DNA from 2 places in the Leptolyngbya sp. AN10 genome. Region 2 is predicted to be linked to the other one. Evidence: predicted binding sites of a transcription regulator. Region 2 holds the regulator's gene; the other holds the start of a gene.
What was found. Region 2 encodes NtcA, which controls nitrogen genes in cyanobacteria. Its sites were predicted from a motif close to TTTGTANNNNNNNNTACAAA; they were not measured.
Positions count from the first base shown of each region.

Region 1: a site for NtcA is predicted at 1,613-1,632, ahead of ACQ4M5_RS06400 (MSMEG_0572/Sll0783 family nitrogen starvation response protein). Genes of this name have one in related genera too.

Region 1 covers NZ_JBNXVP010000003.1:350,761-356,695, reverse strand. Annotated here, with positions in the region: gene ACQ4M5_RS06405 (MSMEG_0569 family flavin-dependent oxidoreductase) at 254-1,522, shown strand; gene ACQ4M5_RS06400 (MSMEG_0572/Sll0783 family nitrogen starvation response protein) at 1,688-2,170, shown strand; gene ACQ4M5_RS06395 (Nit6803 family nitrilase) at 2,177-3,157, shown strand; gene ACQ4M5_RS06390 (MSMEG_0568 family radical SAM protein) at 3,159-4,235, shown strand; gene ACQ4M5_RS06385 (MSMEG_0567/Sll0786 family nitrogen starvation N-acetyltransferase) at 4,239-4,724, shown strand; gene ACQ4M5_RS06380 (sll0787 family AIR synthase-like protein) at 4,724-5,683, shown strand; gene ACQ4M5_RS06375 (MSMEG_0565 family glycosyltransferase) at 5,680-5,935, shown strand, end outside.
Region 2 covers NZ_JBNXVP010000028.1:14,600-25,979, forward strand. Annotated here, with positions in the region: gene ACQ4M5_RS29345 (sigma 54-interacting transcriptional regulator) at 1-1,079, opposite strand, end outside; gene ACQ4M5_RS29350 (pre-16S rRNA-processing nuclease YqgF) at 1,155-1,568, opposite strand; gene ACQ4M5_RS29355 (DUF3084 domain-containing protein) at 1,593-3,008, opposite strand; gene ntcA (global nitrogen regulator NtcA) at 3,126-3,764, opposite strand; gene ACQ4M5_RS29365 (YdeI/OmpD-associated family protein) at 4,127-4,729, shown strand; gene ACQ4M5_RS29370 (PHP domain-containing protein) at 4,715-5,410, opposite strand; gene ACQ4M5_RS29375 (sensor histidine kinase) at 5,784-6,629, shown strand; gene ACQ4M5_RS29380 (response regulator transcription factor) at 6,592-7,308, opposite strand; gene ACQ4M5_RS29385 (glycosyltransferase) at 7,535-8,476, opposite strand; gene ACQ4M5_RS29390 (cytochrome) at 8,510-9,004, shown strand; gene ACQ4M5_RS29395 (DUF7219 family protein) at 9,079-9,336, shown strand; gene ACQ4M5_RS29400 (fasciclin domain-containing protein) at 9,411-9,830, shown strand; gene ACQ4M5_RS29405 (MFS transporter) at 9,874-11,124, shown strand.

The DNA.
Region 1 (5,935 bases), on a different contig from region 2:
ATTCTCTAGGAATTTTTTGGCTGAGAAACGATCGTAAAAACTTCTATATTGCGTCTGAAAGATAGGGGCTAAATTTGACGCATACGTAGCCTATCCGCAACGCTTTCCCGATGCATCATCCGTTCGGTAGAAGCAAAATCAGGGGTCGTTTTTGCTGCTTGTGTACTTGCTAATTGAGAAGCTCGGTAGTAAGAATTACAACAGCACACATTCATTCCCGGTTACGCTGCAATCAGTGTTACGGATTTTTACAATGCAAACTCATTACCCGGTCATTATTGTTGGTGGTGGTCAATCTGGCTTATCAATGAGCTACTGTCTCAAAGAAAAAGGGATTGATCATCTGATCTTTGAAAAACATACGATCGCTTATTCCTGGAAAGAAAAACGCTGGGATACGTTTTGCCTGGTGACTCCAAATTGGCAGTGTCAGCTTCCGGGCTATCCGTACCCAGGACGTGAGCCGCATGGATTCATGGAAAAAGATGCGATCGTCGATTACATCAAAAGCTATGCAGCCTCTTTTGATCCTCCAATCCGTGAAGGTGTGGAAGTTCTCAAAGTTCGACAACACGACGATCGCTTTGAACTGACAACCACGATCGGATTGTTCACAGCAGATCAAGTCGTCATTGCTGCGGGAAGCTATCATCTACCAAGAATTCCTAGTCTTTTAGAGCGGTTTCCTGACAGGATTCAGCAAATTCATTCGTCTGAGTACAAGAATCCAGAGTCTTTGCCGAACAATGTTCTGGTAATCGGAACGGGACAATCCGGCTGTCAAATTGCAGAAGATTTGCATCTTGCTGGAAAGACTGTACATTTATCTGTTGGCAGTGCTCCACGAACACCGAGACGCTACCGGGGCAAAGATGTAGTCGATTGGTTGGATCAGATGGGCTACTATGATTTATCGATCGAGGATCATCCTCAGAAAGAAACGGTGAGGAGCAAAGCCAATCACTATGTCACCGGTCGCGATGGTGGACGAGAGATTGATTTGCGCCACTTTGCACTAGAAGGAATGCAGCTTTATGGCAGAGTAAAAAGTGTGAAAGGAACATCGATCGAGTTTGAGAACAATCTCAAACAGAACTTAGATCACGCCGATGCCGTTTCTGAAAGCATTAAGAAAACGATTGATACATTCATCGAACAGAATCAGATCGAAGCGCCAATAGAACCGCCGTATCATCCGGTTTGGGAGCCGATTGGAGAACCTCGATCGCTTGATTATCAGAACATTGAAGCAATTGTTTGGTGTACAGGCTATCAATCCGATTTCCGCTGGATCGAAGTTCCTGTCTTTGATGGGAAAGGCTATCCCGGACATGAACGCGGTGTAACTCCCGTTTGGGGATTGTATTTTCTAGGTTTACCTTGGCTCTACACCTGGGGATCGGGTCGCTTTTCTGGAATTGCTAGAGATGCTCAATATCTAGCAGACTATATCTCTGCTAGAAAGAAAGTTTCTCAAGATAGCGCTTGGAGCGTGGTCAATGAATTTCTATTGGGATCATAGCCTATCGATTTCAATAGGTAACTTTATGATTCTTAGATAGAATTACCAGAATCGATCGTGCTTCCTAACACTATTGTTAGACCTAAAAAAACTGTATCCGACACTACAAAAGCTTTGCTGCAATCCCAACTAATCTGAGCAGCAAACTCACCAGAGGAGAGCGTCATGCCTGAGATTACTGCTCCTGCCCATCAAGTTGGAGACTTTTTCGTTGATTACGAAGAGAAAGTGTTTCCAGATGTCAAAGCTGAGCCAGGTGAAAAAGCTTTAGTTACGTTTCATACGGTCGCGTTTGAAGGCTCGATCGGTTTTGTGAACTTACTCCAAGCCACTCGCCTGTTGCGGAAAGGCTTTGAGACTTCAATTTTGCTATATGGTCCTGGTGTCACACTCGGCGTACAGCGCGGATTTCCGAAGCTCGGTGATTCTGCTTTCCCTGGACATCAGAACTTTAATGATCAGCTTAGTAAGTTCATGGCGGAAGGTGGAAAAGTGTATGCCTGCCGATTCGCCCTGCAAGCTCTCTACGGACATGGTGAACCCTCACTGACTCCTGGAATTCGTCCAATCAATCCATTAGATGTTTTGGATTTGGTGTTGATGCACCGTAAAGATGGCGCATTTATCCTCGACACTTGGACACTTTAAACCACAATGACAGATGCCAATATTGTTCGAGCAGCGGCGGTACAACTTAGCCCCGTCCTGTTTAGTCGGGATGGAACTACGGAAAAAGTATTAGATGCGATCGCGTCTGCTGCCAAGGAAGGAGCGCAATTAGTCGTCTTTCCTGAAACGTTTATTCCGTACTATCCTTACTTCTCTTTTATTCAGCCTCCGGTGTTGATGGGTAAGGAGCACATGCGGCTGTACGAGGAAGCGGTAACGGTTCCCAGTCCAGTCACGGATGCGATTAGTCGTGCTGCTCGATCGTATGGCGTTGTTGTCGTAGTGGGTGTGAATGAGCGAGACAATGGATCGCTCTATAACACGCAGCTTGTGTACGACGCGGATGGCACATTGTTGCTGAAGCGTCGGAAAATTACGCCAACTTACCATGAGCGTATGGTTTGGGGGCAGGGAGACGGTTCGGGGTTGAGAGCGATCGATACTGCTGTCGGAAGAGTCGGCGCATTAGCTTGCTGGGAGCATTACAATCCACTCGCTCGGTTTGCATTGATGGCACAACATGAGCAGATTCACTGTTCTCAGTTTCCCGGTTCAATGGTCGGTCAGATTTTCACTGATCAAATCGAAGTTACCATTCGTCATCATGCTTTAGAAGCAGGGTGCTTTGTGGTGAATGCGACGGGTTGGCTATCTCCAGAGCAAGTTGCTCAGATTACGCCTGATGAGAAGCTTCAGAAAGTGCTAAGTGGAGGTTGTAATACCGCCATTATTAGTCCTGAAGGCAATCATCTTTGTTCTCCGATTACTGAAGGAGAGGGAATTGCGATCGCAGATCTCGATTTCTCTTTAATCACCAAACGCAAGCGGATGATGGATTCAGTCGGGCACTATTCCCGCCCTGAGCTACTTCAGCTAAAGGCAAATTTTGAGCCGCAAACGGTTTTGAAAGAAGAGATCGAGGTGCGATCGTCAGAACAAATGTCAATCCTTATTCCTGATCCTTAATATGAACAAACAACAGCTCATCACGGATCTGCAATCTCAAGGATTAAAGCTAGTTGATCCAAGCATTGGTGCGACTGGACGCAAAGGAGGCGCAGGACCGTCAGACCATAAGGCAATCACGATCGAGGGCACAACGATTATGGTTCCTGTCTTTAACACTCCAGCAGCCACTTCACCCTATGGCATTGATCAAACTGCTCAAGTTCTAGAACTCCGTGGAGAGCCACTTACTCCGATTAGCTTTCCTCAGCAACCGAAGTTCTACAATTTGACCACGACAGAAGGTGTTCCTTACTGGAAAATTGCTCTCCTGCACAGTCGCGATGTGTTAGCAACGACTGTTCTACAAACCTGTATGCGCTACAGTGATGCGGAAACAGCTTGTCAATTTTGTGCGATCGGACAATCCCTTTCTGCGGGTAAGACGATCGCCAGAAAGACACCTGCTCAACTCGCGGAAGTGGCTGAGGCTGCGGTGCGATTAGATGGTGTTAAACACATGGTCATGACCACAGGAACACCAAACACCAGCGATCGAGGTGCAGCATATCTGACCGAATGTGCAGCGGCGATCAAGGCGAGAGTAGACTTACCGATTCAAGCGCAATGTGAGCCACCGGATGATTTTATCTGGTTCGATCGCATGAAAGTCGCGGGTGTTGATAGTTTGGGAATGCACTTAGAAGCGGCAGATCCAGAAGTGCGATCGCGAATTATGCCAGGAAAAGCTTCTGTGCCGTTGGACTATTACTATCAGGCATTTGAAGCGGCTGTGAAAGTGTTTGGTTGGGGTCAGGTGAGTACTTATTTACTTGCAGGGCTAGGGGACAGTTTAGAAACGCTAGTAGAAATGTGCGATCGCTTAATCAATTTAGGGGTGTATCCGTTTGTTGTGCCGTTTGTGCCAATTACTGGAACACCGCTTGAAGGCTATCCAGCACCAACCAGTGAGTTTATGTTTGCGCTGTATGAACAAGTTGGAACCATGATTAAGCGATCGAATTTATCTTCGACTGAGATCAAAGCGGGGTGTGCAAAATGTGGAGCTTGTTCAGCACTGTCAAATTTTGAATCGTAATCTATGTCTTATCAGTTCAAGCTTGCAAAGTCTCAGTCTGAAATCGAGGCGTATTTTGAATTACGTCGATCGATCTTCACGGAGGAACAACAACTCTTTGAAAATGATGTAGATGAGATCGATAACATTGCCTATCCGATCATTGCACTGCACGAATCCAAAGTAGTGGGTGTAGTCAGAATCTATGAACTCCAGCCACGAATCTGGTACGGTGGACGTTTGGGAACTCATGCAGACTATCGTAAGGGTTGGCAGATTGGTAAAGGACTAATCTACAAAGCGGTCACAACAGCAAATACTTGGGGATGCGATCGCTTTCTTGCAACCGTTCAACTTCAAAACGTGCGATTCTTTCAGCGGCTTCACTGGGAATCTCAGGAAGAACTAATTATCTGCGATCGACCTCATCATCGAATGGAAGCGGATTTGAACTTTTATCCACCTGGAACTGAGCCGCGTCCTATGTTGCAATTGAAAGAGGCATCGTAATGTTATCGGAATTGGCTGAACAACTTCAGCGATCGCTCAGTTTACTCCAGAAACAAGACATTCAAACAGCGGCTCACGCTTTGAATTTGAGTAACACTGGAGTGCGATTGGGTGATGATTGTGCAGCAATTCCCGATCGAGATGGTTATCTACTGTTTGCTGCCGAAGGAATGTTACCGAAGTTTGTCGAAGAGGAGCCTTGGTTTGCAGGATGGTCTGCAATCATGGTGAATGTCAGTGATGTCTATGCGATGGGTGGAACACCGATCGCGGTTGTCGATACGCTCTGGAGCAAGTCTAATCAAGCAGTCGATTCACAAGTTAATTTACTATGGGAGGGAATGAAAGCTGCATCCGCCGCATACAATGTTCCGATCGTGGGCGGTCATACAAATTGTCATAGTTCTTATACGGCGCTTTCGGTGGCGATTCTAGGTCGATCGAAGCACTTAATTACTAGCTTTGATGCTCAACCTGGAGATTTGTTGTTAATTGCAACTGATTTTCGGGGAGAACCACATCCAAAGTATCCATTCTGGAATGCTGCGACGAAAGCTAATCCGATTCAGCTACGATCGAACTTATCGATCTTGCCAACTTTAGCAGCATCAGGATTGTGCAATGCAGGGAAAGATATTAGCAATGGCGGCATTATTGGAACCTTGTTGATGTTGCTAGAAGCCTCGAATTGTGGCGCGGTTTTGGATCTTGATCGCGTTCCTTGTCCGGATAGTTTAACGCTCGATCGATGGCTTGTTAGCTTCCCAAGTTACGGTTTTTTGCTGAGTGTATATCCTGATAATGCAGAGATGGTTCAGGCACATTTTCGGCAGCAAGATCTCGTTTGTGAGGTCGTTGGAACAATCGAAGCAGGATCGAAATTGGAATTGCGATCGAATGGAACCTCGATCGATTTTTGGGATTTGTCTGAGCAGAAACTTACAGGCTTTTCAAAATGAAAATTGCGCTGTTAACCTACTCTACAAAACCACGAGGTAGCGTAATTCATACTTTAGAACTCGCAGAAGCCATTCATCATCTAGGGCATTCAGTCACCGTATTTGCACTCGACAAAGATGGAAAAGGCTTCGATTATCCGTTGTCTTGTCAAGTCGAGTTAGTTCCTGCAAAACCTGCCTCTAATGAGATGGATCAATTGATCCATCAACGCATACAAGAACTTGTTAACTATCTAGAGCTTTACGATTTTT
Region 2 (11,380 bases):
AAGTCATAGCCCTGAAGTCTTCGCATTGCTTCGGGAGTAATCTTCGGTTTAGCAATTCCACGCGATCGAGAAATCAAACTGAGATAGTATTCTGCTTGAATTGCAATGTCCGATTTTCTCACTCGCAACGGTGGCACTTTGATCACATGAGCAATGAGCTTACATTTTTCTAGTCTGGGTAGAACCTTTTCAGAAGTCATGAGAATTCGAGCTTCATACGATCGAGGTTCTGGCGCTTGTTCTCCTGCTCGTGCGATCGGCGTAAACTTCCCGGTCTTTAACAGTTGAACTAGCTTCTCTTCAAACTCTGGGGAAATGTCTTCGAGATTGTTTAGCATCAATGTTCCGCGACCCATCCAATCCAGCAATCCGGGCTTATCCGATCGTCCAAACAATTCCACAGGCTGTAAGGTATTGCAATTCACTTTGATCAAAGGTTCTTTGCGATCGCGTGATCCAAAGTGAATCAATGCTCCAGTATTGTCTTTCTCTAATCCAGGCTCTCCAAAAATCAGAACAGAACCGCGATCGCTCGAAGCTTTCTTAATGTCTTGGCGCAATCGAACCGCGTATCGGCTGGTTCCTACAATTCCACGTTTTACTTTTGGGACAAGATACGAACGCAATGCAATCTGTCGATCGCGCTCATAAGCAAGTTCAGAAGCAACCTGTTCTAATTGGAGTGCAAGCTGTTGGGACACACTTTGAGCAATCTCTGGGAACTGTTGAGCGATCGCTAAAAATTCAGTTCTTGGAATTGCCCAGATCACACAATCATTCAGCGTGATTGTGGTTTCTTCTGCCACTCGATCGAGCAATAATTCCTTGAGATACACGATTGCACCGGGAATCAAACTCGTAACTTTTGCTACAGTCGTTTTACTCGTGCGGTAGCTCTCTAAGTGCCCATCGTAGAGAATGTAGAGCGCTTCAGGCTGAATGTCTTCCAGTCCGATTCGTCGATTCTCTTGGATCGATTGCTCCTGGATTTGATGCGCGATCGCGGTTAAGGCTTCCAGAGACAAGCTCGAAAACGCTGTCCATTTCCGCAACCATTCCACCCGCTCTAAAACGTCCATACTCGCCTCGACTGAGTTCGCGAACTCTATCGTAGAACTAGGATTGTTTCGATCGAGACGAATTGATAGAGAAACTTAACTCACCAAACGTTCTAAGTAGCGTTCGATTAACAAAATCGCCACAATATCATCGATCGGTCTCGGTGGTGTTCGCATTCCTTCAGGAATCAGTTTGCTCAATCCTTTGGGTGGATACATGATCCAGAATCGATCGCGTGCCTCTAACGAACTATTACGCTCATCGACTGTGACCACTCGCAAATCCGTCAATTCCTCTTCTAATCTTCGTTTCCATTCCTTTGATGAAGTCTGATCACCCATCACTAAGAGCGAAACTGGAAAGCGATCGCGCAAAGATTGAATCGAAGCGATCGCGGCATCTGCACTAATCACCTCGTGATAATAGACTCGTCGATCGACTCCCATGACAGCTAGACCACATTTTTGCCGCCCTGGATCGAATCCCAAAATCACGGGCTGTTCCGCCATGATACGCCTCTACCCTCAAGAAGATTAACTCGATGCTCTCAATACGATTTGCCCGTTCTGCACTGCCACTAATTCTATTTTGAGTGGTCCTGACGTGTAAGTGTTTTGTGATGCGACTGCTCTAAGTTCAACCGGAGTCGGAAAACGGCGTAACTGCTCAATGAATGATCCAAGAGTCAACAGTTTCTCGATTTCGATATTGTCATTCAGCACACCCGCCACACGCGCACGAGAATTAGATGCTGCGAAGAGATCCTGAATCGATTTCTGAAAATCTTGTGCCGACAGTTTAGACGGATCGATCGTTTGAGCCGCGATCGTATCTCCCGCCAGAAACACAATTCGATTCGGAACCGCACTCATGTACACGGACACGCCTCGATTTTCGCCTTTCACATAATTCGCACGAGCTTGTACACGCACCAGGTAATCCTGACCGTCACTAATCTGGCTGATTAAAGATTCCACTTCCGCTGTTGGAATTTGCACCAATTGGTCATTGCGTCCAAGTTGAAGCGCTTGAATCGCGGACTGATTCGCATATTGCAATAATTGATCAACTGCGACTCTTGCACCTCTCGGTTCCACGACTCGCACAACACCCGAAGACAAGACTTGAGTTCGATAAAGCGCGAGATCGCCGCTCCGAATCAGCTTAACATCTCGTTCAAATCGTCCGAGTGTTTCAGTTAGTGCTGCTTGTTGAGAGGCTAGTTCTTTAAGCTGAGATTCTAATTTTTCCAACTCTGTACCGCGTTGAGCAATGACCCGATCGCGTTCGCTAATTTCTCGATCGCGCTGTTCGATCACGCTCGTGCGTTCGGCAATTTCTTCATCTCGCTCCGCAATTTGAGCCTTCACCTGATCACGCTGCTCGATTAATTTTTGCTGCTCGGCTTGCAGTTGCTCGATCCCTGTTCGTAACGTTAACGCTTGTTCAGACACCGCAACCAATTGTTGGCGAGTCGCATCTCGCTGCGCTTCTGTCGTTCGGAGTTGAGCATTCGTTTCTCGTTGTCGATTGATCGAGGTTTGCAAATTCGCGTTAATTCGTTTTAATTGCTCTTCGACTTGAGCACGTTCCGATCGCGCTTCTGCCAATTGCTTTTCGACTTGCGCCTTCTGAGCATCGGTCGCTTTCAAATCAGCGGACACTTTTTCAAGGTCGCGTCCTCGATCGCGCAGTTCTGTCTGAATCCGCCCGAAGTTCAGTAACATTTCACGAAACGTCTTACTTGCCAGCAACAATATGCCAAGCGTTGAAGCTGAGATCAGCGTTCCGGTCAAAATTGTCACCACGACAGCGGTTTGCTTAGGACGGAGATTGAACAGACTCAGGCGGGCTTTTCCCACGCGAGTCCCCAAACGATCGCCAATTGTCGCGATCGCTCCTCCCAACACCAACACCACCAAAATTAAAATCAGCCCGACATCGGACATATCACTCCCAAGACAACCCTAGCCCCAGACGGTCTAAGACAATTCCAGACTCGCCTTTCATTATGCCTGTTCGCTCTAAACTTCGGGCGCGTCTTTCAGGAAAGAATTCTAAGCGAATTAAGTGAATTGTTGACTCAGCGTTACAGGATTGTGAACGGTGATTTTTTTCTTGTGAATCGAGATCATTTTGTCCTGACGCAAATCACCGAGTAAGCGAGTCACAGTGACGCGAGTTGATCCAATCGCTTCTGCGATCGCTTGATGCGACAGCTTCAGATCGATCATGATCCCCTCTTGCGAAGGCACTCCGAAGTCGCGACAGAGAATCAATAGAAAACTTACCAAGCGCGATCCCATATCTCGATGCGCCAGGGTTTCGATCATCATCTCGGTTTGGAGAATCCGCGACGATAAGCCTTTCAGCATCAACATCGAGAGTTCCGGATTTTCTTTGAGTGCTTTTTCGACTTGTTCGATCGGCACTGAAAGCAATTCGACTGGCGTAAATGCGACTGCGTGATAAAAGCGATCGGCGCGTTGTCCGGTAATCAGTGATAACACGCCGAATACACTATTTTCTCTTAACAGCGCAACGGTGATTTCTTCCCCTGCTTCATACACTCGTGAGAGCTTGACGGCTCCTTTAACCAGGAAATAGACTCGTTCGGCTGGATCACCCGGAAAAAAGATTGTTTTGCCGCGTTCAAACGTCTCAATAACGGGAGGATACGCGCCTCCTCCGATCTGACGAAACATTGTTGCGAGCGGTCTATCCTTGGTCACTACCATTTCTTTCCTTGTCGTATCGAGTGAAACTGGAGCAGTTTACCGAGTCAGTAACGCGATGTGCACTTTGTGAACAATCGATGACTTTAGACCACTAAAACTGACTCATCAAATGGTTTTTGTACGCTGCGCTACATTTTCGCTTTGATTCTGAAAATCTCTGTAAAATTTCTAAGTTTAGACCGGTTTTTTTCAGTACTATTGGGATCTTGTTTTAAAGATTCTCAATAATTTCCACACATCATAGCGTGAAAGCAACCAGGATTCAGAGGGAAGTGTTAAGGAAATGTTAATGATTTGAATAAAGAGAATCACCTTTTAGCCATTTAGCGATGCCGAAGTTTGAAGATCAGCTAGACAAAACCGAAGCGATCGACAGAGTCGCTTGGCGAAATTGGCTCAAACAAAATTATGAAACCGCGATCGGAATTTGGCTAATCTACTACAAAGTAAAAAGCGGAAAGCCAAGTATTCGATACAGTGAAGCGGTGAAAGAAGCACTCTGTTTTGGGTGGATTGATAGCAAAGCGAAATCGTTGGATGACGATCGCTATATGCAGATTTTTACGCCCCGAAAACCGAAAAGCGTTTGGTCGAAACTCAACAAGCAATACATTGAGGAGTTAATTGCCGAAGGATTAATGACCGAGGCGGGGATCAGAAAAATTGAAGCGGCAAAACTCGACGGATCTTGGACTTCTTTGGATGCGATCGAGGCTTTGATCATGCCGCCCGATTTGATTGACGCATTGGAAAAGAACGCGATCGCACAACAAAATTTTCAGACGTTCAGCAACTCGACCAAGAAAGTAATTCTCTATTGGATCGAGAGTGCCAAACGTTCTGAAACTCGACAGAATCGAATCGAAAAAACGGTGATGGCTGCGGTTGAAAAGCGATCACCGCTCGATCAGGCATCTTCAAAGCCGCTGTAGCAAGTTCATCCCATGCGTATCGGTTCCACAAGAACTGAGCAATCCAAACGTAGCCTGCAACTCTGTCACCCGTGCCGTCTCTTTTGGACTCGGCATCCACGGCTTTGGATTGTTGTAGGCGTAAAACGCTTCCACCCCATCAATTCCCACCATTGCCGCTGCTGGAATCAACTCATCCACCGATCGACGATATCGCGCTGGATGTGCCAACACCGCAATCCCGCCTGCTTGCTGAATCGCACTGATCACTCGTGCTGCTTGAGCGCGATCGCCTTGAGGCGCAGAACCTTGGAGATAAGACGCGATCGCCGCATGATTTGGATCAAACGCAAATCCGAGAATATGTACCTCAGTTTCGAGCAAGCGAGACGTAATCTCGGTTCCCGTCCACAACTGCGGCAACTCTGTCCCTGATTGCGTCTCCATATAGCGCTGTGCCATTTGGTATCCGCTGATCTGATGGTGATCCGTAATCGCGAATCCTTTGAGCGAAAGATCGATCGCTTGTTGTGCTAACGCTTCAGGGTGTAGCTGCCCATCCGAATGCGTCGTGTGCATGTGGAAATTGTAGGTGAGCGGGCAACTTTTAGCCGTCAGCGATGCAAAAACCTGTCGTAGCGCTACCGCATCCTGCGCGGCTTGGGGGGTCATTGTCGAACTCGAAGCAAGATGAGCAGTCATAAATCGCCTCAAACGTCACTGCCATGTCACGGGACTACATCTAATGTAATGCACTGCTTAAAAAATCGTTTCAGTATTAAACACTCAGGGTATTGAGTATACCTGATGTCATTCATTAGTCACATGAGCAAAAGTGGCACATCTGCGATTTGTGCGGCACCGCATTCGATGATAGGGTATATAGCCAATCCCCCCTAGTTGCATTTTAGTTGCATTGATTCAAGTGAGTTCCCGCCCGTAGTCGTGTTCCTGTTGTGAGTTGCAATTTTATGCAGTGCATTCCTTGGAGCACTCTGCGGGACGAATTGATGTCGCCCCTCTCAATCGTCCTCGCAGCGGCATATCGGCTGATTTTGGTTGAGTTCCTGAAAACATGATTTCTAGTACGAATAATGGCGGGTTCGCCCAACAGGTAGAAGCAATTCGGCAGCGTCTGGCTTCAATTCGCGATCGCCTTTTGGCTCAGTCTACCGTGAGTTCCCCAGTCCAAGTTGAGATTCAGCAAGAGTTACAGTCCGCGATCGAGGTTTTGCAGACGGCACGAACCGTGATTCAGCAGGCGGAATCAAGTTCGACGATCGAGCAGTTACGAGCCTCGGTGCGCGAAAAAGAGATTCTTCTGCGTGAGATTCATCACCGGATTAAAAATAATTTGCAGGTGGTGACGAGTTTGCTCGATTTGCAGGTGATGAGGGTGCAGGATACAGACGTTCAAGCCCTGTTACGCAGCAATCAGAGTCGAATTAGTTCGATCGCACTGGTTCACGATCGATTGTCGCAGTTAGGCAATCAGAATTCGATTCGCTTAGGTGAGTATGTGCAGAGTTTGGTTCCGATGCTGGTGCAAACTTATGCGATCGAACCTAATCAAATCACGCTCAGAACGGCAATCAGTGGCGAGATTGAACTATCTGCGAATCGAGTGGTTCCAGTGGGATTGATTCTGAATGAGTTGATCTCGAATGCGTTGCGGCATGGACTGGTGAATCGAGAGGGCGAAATCGCGGTCTTGTTGCGGGTTGAAAATTCGCAGGTCACACTGACGGTAAGTGACACCGGAAATCGGCTTCCTGCGAATTTTGACCTGAACACGCCGCAAACTTTGGGATTTCAGATTATCAATTCCCTTGTGCAGCAATTGGACGCAACTTTGAGCGTCGATCGAACTTCCAGAACTGCGATTACGATCCAGTTTGACGCTGCTGATTCGGAGTCGTGAGTCCATGTTCGAGCGCAAATCGAACCAATTCTGTCCGGCTATTGGTTCCGGTTTTGCTGAAGAGGCGACTGACGTACTTTTCCACGTTGCGGACACTGGTTTCAAGCCGACGAGCAATTTCTTTGTTCATCAAGCCATCAACCACGAGATCTAAAACGCTCTGTTCTCTAGGAGTGAAATCGAGCTTCATCGGGGCGGGCGTTTGAACGATCGCGCCTCGTCCTTTCAGTTCAGCTTGAATTGCCGCAATTTGGCGAGAAAGATCTGCCAAATTTACATTGTCATCGGTGCTGGTGGCTTTGATGTCTGCGCGTTGTCTGAGTAAGCGAGTGACGATCGCAACGAGTTCATCGGGGTCAAAGGGTTTTGGCAAGTACGCATCACAGCCCGCATCGTACCCTTGAATACGATCGCTTTTCATGCCTCGTGCGGTTAAGAAAATCACAGGCAAGGTTTTGAAACGGGCATCATCCCGAAGTTGCTTGAGGAATTCATAGCCGTTTGCCTGGGGCATCATCACATCGGTGATCACCAAATCGGGTTGAATTCGCTGTAATGCTTCCCAGCCTTCGCGCCCATTGGTGGCGGTATGGACTGTATAACCGCTGTCTTCGAGATAAGCTTGTACCGCTTCCCGGAGTCCAGGTTCATCATCGACTAATAGGAGTTGCTCCGGCATAATTCGATCCTCTGACAGATTGATTGGATGTAAGTTCGAGTGTGCGCTTCGTTGTTGGGGAGTTGTGCCCCCTAAATCGCCCATTCTGGGGGACTTTGAAAATCAAAACCTCTCTAGGCTTGAAGTACCCCGTTTGTGGGGGATTTAAGAAGCTTCAAAGGTTTGTCACCGAAGCGAAACACGCAATCGAACTTACAGTTATTCAAATTTAGCGAATTTTGCCGCATTAGGATTGAACCGTAGGAATTGGTAGAGGTTCGATCGTTCGTGCTTCATTGGAAAGTGTTGCTTCTCGTTGTCCTTCTGACCGCGCTTGGAGACAGAAAAGCCCGATCGGAGTTTGGATCAGATCAACGAGAGTCGCTTTGCCTGCCAGCAGTTTTAGAGATGCGATCGGTAATTCTTTAACCATCCAGCGTATGAGTCGATAGCGGTATTCGGACGGATTCGGTTCGCGCATTAAATCGATTCCGTGGAGTTCATGCAGATAGCGGTTTGAGCGTCCATATCTGCGCCATTGGCTCTTGAGTTCGGTGAGCGTGGCGCGATGACGGTGACAGACGATCGCGGTTTCGGCAAATCGTAATTCCCAAACCGTTTCGCGCAAGATTCTCCAGCAAATATCTGCGTCGCCGCCTGTGGTGAGATAGGGGCGGAATAAGCCGACTTGTTTGAAGGCTTCTAGGCGGATGGCGAGGTTTGCGGTTTGACCGTAGGCGCAAAAGGGATGATTCAGCGTGTGTTTTTGAGACAGGGTTTCTTGTCGATCGGCGTATTGTTCGAGCAAGCTGTTTCCGGGAAGCGCTTTGATTTCTCCTGCGACTAAGCCGACTGCTCGATCGAGGAACGGTTGAATCAAATCATTGAGCCAGTTCGGTTCGGGGCGACAATCGGCATCGGTGAAGGCAAGAATTTCTCCAGTCGCGTTCTGAATCCCTAGATTTCGAGCGGCGTAGGAACTTTGGATTTGGGATTGGTTGAAGACTCGAATTCGATCGGATACGGCGGCTTGTAATAATTCAGTGGTGCGATCGTTGCTATTGTTATCGACCAAGACGCATTCAAAATTTGGGTAAGTTTGAGCATTCAAACAGTCGAGCAGCGCAGGTAAATCTGATTCACCGTTGTAGATTGGCACAATCACCGAAACGGATGGTAAAAAACTCATATCCAGATTGCAGAATTCGATTCTGATGTCAAAATGCCCAAAACGATCGTGGGAGTCATGGGAGTTGGAGAACAGGCGACTCCACAAGAGATTCAGACTGCGTATGAATTGGGACAGCGGATCGCTCAAGCAGGATGGGTTGTCTTAAGCGGTGGGCGGAATGTGGGCGTGATGGATGCGGTGAGTCGTGGCGCGAAAAGTGTTGGGGGAATGACGATCGGGATTTTGCCGCACGTCGATTCGGAAGTTTCAGAAGCGATCGATATTCCTATCATTACCGACATGGGAAATGCTCGGAACAATATCAATGTGTTATCGAGTGGTGCGATCGTGGCTTGTGGAATCGGAGCGGGAACTGTTTCGGAAATTGCTTTGGCGATTAAAGCGAGGAAGCGTGTGATTTTATTGACTGAGAATTTGGAGGCTCAAATGTTTTTACGATCGCTGAATCCTAAGTTAGTCAGCGTCGCAGAAAGTGTAGAGATGGCACTGAATCAACTTGAGGTGATTCTTACGACACAAGAATAAATCAGTCTCGCTTTTCAGCACAGAATTGCCAACATACAATGAAGAACACGATTAATCAACATTAGGGTAAAACTGTGGACAAAACGCCAGAGCAACAAAAAGAAGACTTCCTTTACCCATCCGCGCACTACCGAGGGGAGTTTACGCCTGAGAACCTAGCGTTTAATGCCAATCTTCAAGAGTTTGCTCAGCGGGTCTCTTTGCTGTGTGGATTAGAGACTTCGGGTAAGATTCCGCCCGGTGATGCGTACAGACAAATCAAAGCCCTTTGGCATGAGTTGAAAGAATCGAAGAAAAATTTACTCGATCGAACCAGCCCGGAAGACAGCTAATTTCTCTCTTTCGTCCGATGTAAATTCGACCATACTGTTCTTTTCTTAGAAGAGGAATCGAACAGGACATAACTATGCCAAATCTTCTACAAACTGCATCTGAAGCAGGATCATTTAAAACATTATTGAGCGCGATCGAGAAAGCAGGGATCTCCGCAGAACTCGAAAATACAGAGGGTTCATTCACGCTGCTGGCTCCCACGGATGAAGCATTTTCTAAACTGCCTGAAGACAAACTGAACGCACTGCTCGAAGACTTACCCAAACTGCGTCGTGTCTTGAGCTATCACGTTCTAGATGGCGATGTTAGGTTTGAAGATTTGACCGAAATTTTTGAAGCTCCAACGCTGGAAGGATCAATCATTGCAGTCGATCACGAAGGTGGCATTAAAGTGAACGATGTGCCCGTTACGCAAGCGGATATTCTCGCGGACAATGGCGTGATTCATGCGATCGATGGTGTGCTCATGCCTGCCCTTCTCGCGGGAAGCTAACAAGTTTGATATTCTAAGATCTCTCTTCATCAGGAATCGGGCATTGAGTACTTTTGCCAAGTTAAGCGCTCAGACGAAGCAAAATCTGGGCGTTCTCTTTACTGCGGGATTGTTGTTTTGGGCAAGTTTGGCAAGTTTGCTGCCGATTTTGCCGCTGTATGTTAACTCGATCGGCGCACCGGATCATCAGCTTGGAATTGTGATGGGATCATTTGCGATCGGGCTTCTGCTGTTTCGTCCCCAAGCGGGCAAGATGGCAGATCAGCAAGGTCGCAAGATTGTTCTGTTGATTGGTATTTCAGTAGCAGCACTCGCTCCGGTGTGTCATTTGTTGACGCAATCGATTCCGATTTTGATGATTGTTCGAGCCTTTCACGGAATTAGTATTGCTGCATTCACAACGGCGTATAGTTCGCTTGTAGTAGACATTGCACCCCCTGAGAATCGTGGCGAATTGATCGGCTACATGAGTTTGGTCAATCCGATCGGAATGGCATTAGGTCCAGCGCTCGGCGGCTATTTGCAAGAGTTAACGACTTACGCGCCTGTGTTCGTGATGAGTTCATTGCTTGGCATGGTTAGTATGACTTGTGCCATGTTTGTGAAAGCTCCAGCAGTGCAGCACCAACCTCAAGATCGCTCCTCTGAGCGGGTGTTTTGGCGATTGTTAATCAGCGATCGTATTCGGATTCCGACGATCACAATGTTGCTGGTTGGAATTGCTTTTGGTGCGATCGCGACTTTTGTTCCGCTGCACATCAAAGCATCGAATGTCGGGCTAAATTCGGGACTGTTCTACACCGCTGCGGCAGTGATGAGTTTTATCACGCGATTCGTTTCGGGGAAGGCGAGCGATCGCTATGGACGGGGACGATTTATCTCGATCGGTTTGCTCAGTTATGCGATTTCGCTGATTGTGTTGTCGTTGGCGAATTCTGCGAATTGGTTTTTACTCGCTGGAGCGTTGGAAGGCTTGGGAGGTGGAACTTTTCTACCGATTATGATCGCGCTGGTTGCCGATCGATGCCAGCCTTATGAACGGGGACGAATTTTCGGGCTGTTTGTCGGTGGATTTGATCTGGGAATTGCGTTAGCGGGTCCGATTTTAGGGATTGTCTCGAATGCGATCGGGTATCGAGGACTTTATGGCGTGGCTGCGATCGTGGCGTTCTCTGCTTTGGTTGTATTCATGACGCTTTCAAGTAAAAGTGTCGCTCACTCGTTCCGGTTTGCATTGGGATACGGCAAAGATCCGTATGCGATTCCAAAAGATGAGTTATTGATCAAAGTTTGATCGATCAGTCGCGATCGTAATCCGTTGAGCAATTTTTGTCGATCGTTGTACTGTTTTAGTGATCCGATGGGCTGTTTTAGTGATCCGTTGAGCAATTTTTGTCGATCGTTGCGCTGTTTTAGTGATCCGATGCGTTGTTTTAGTGATCCATTGGGCAATTTTTGTTGATCGTTGCGCTGTTTTAGTGATCCGATGGGCTGTTTTAGTCGATCCGTTGCACTGTTTTAGTGATCCGATGGGCTATTTTAGTGATCCG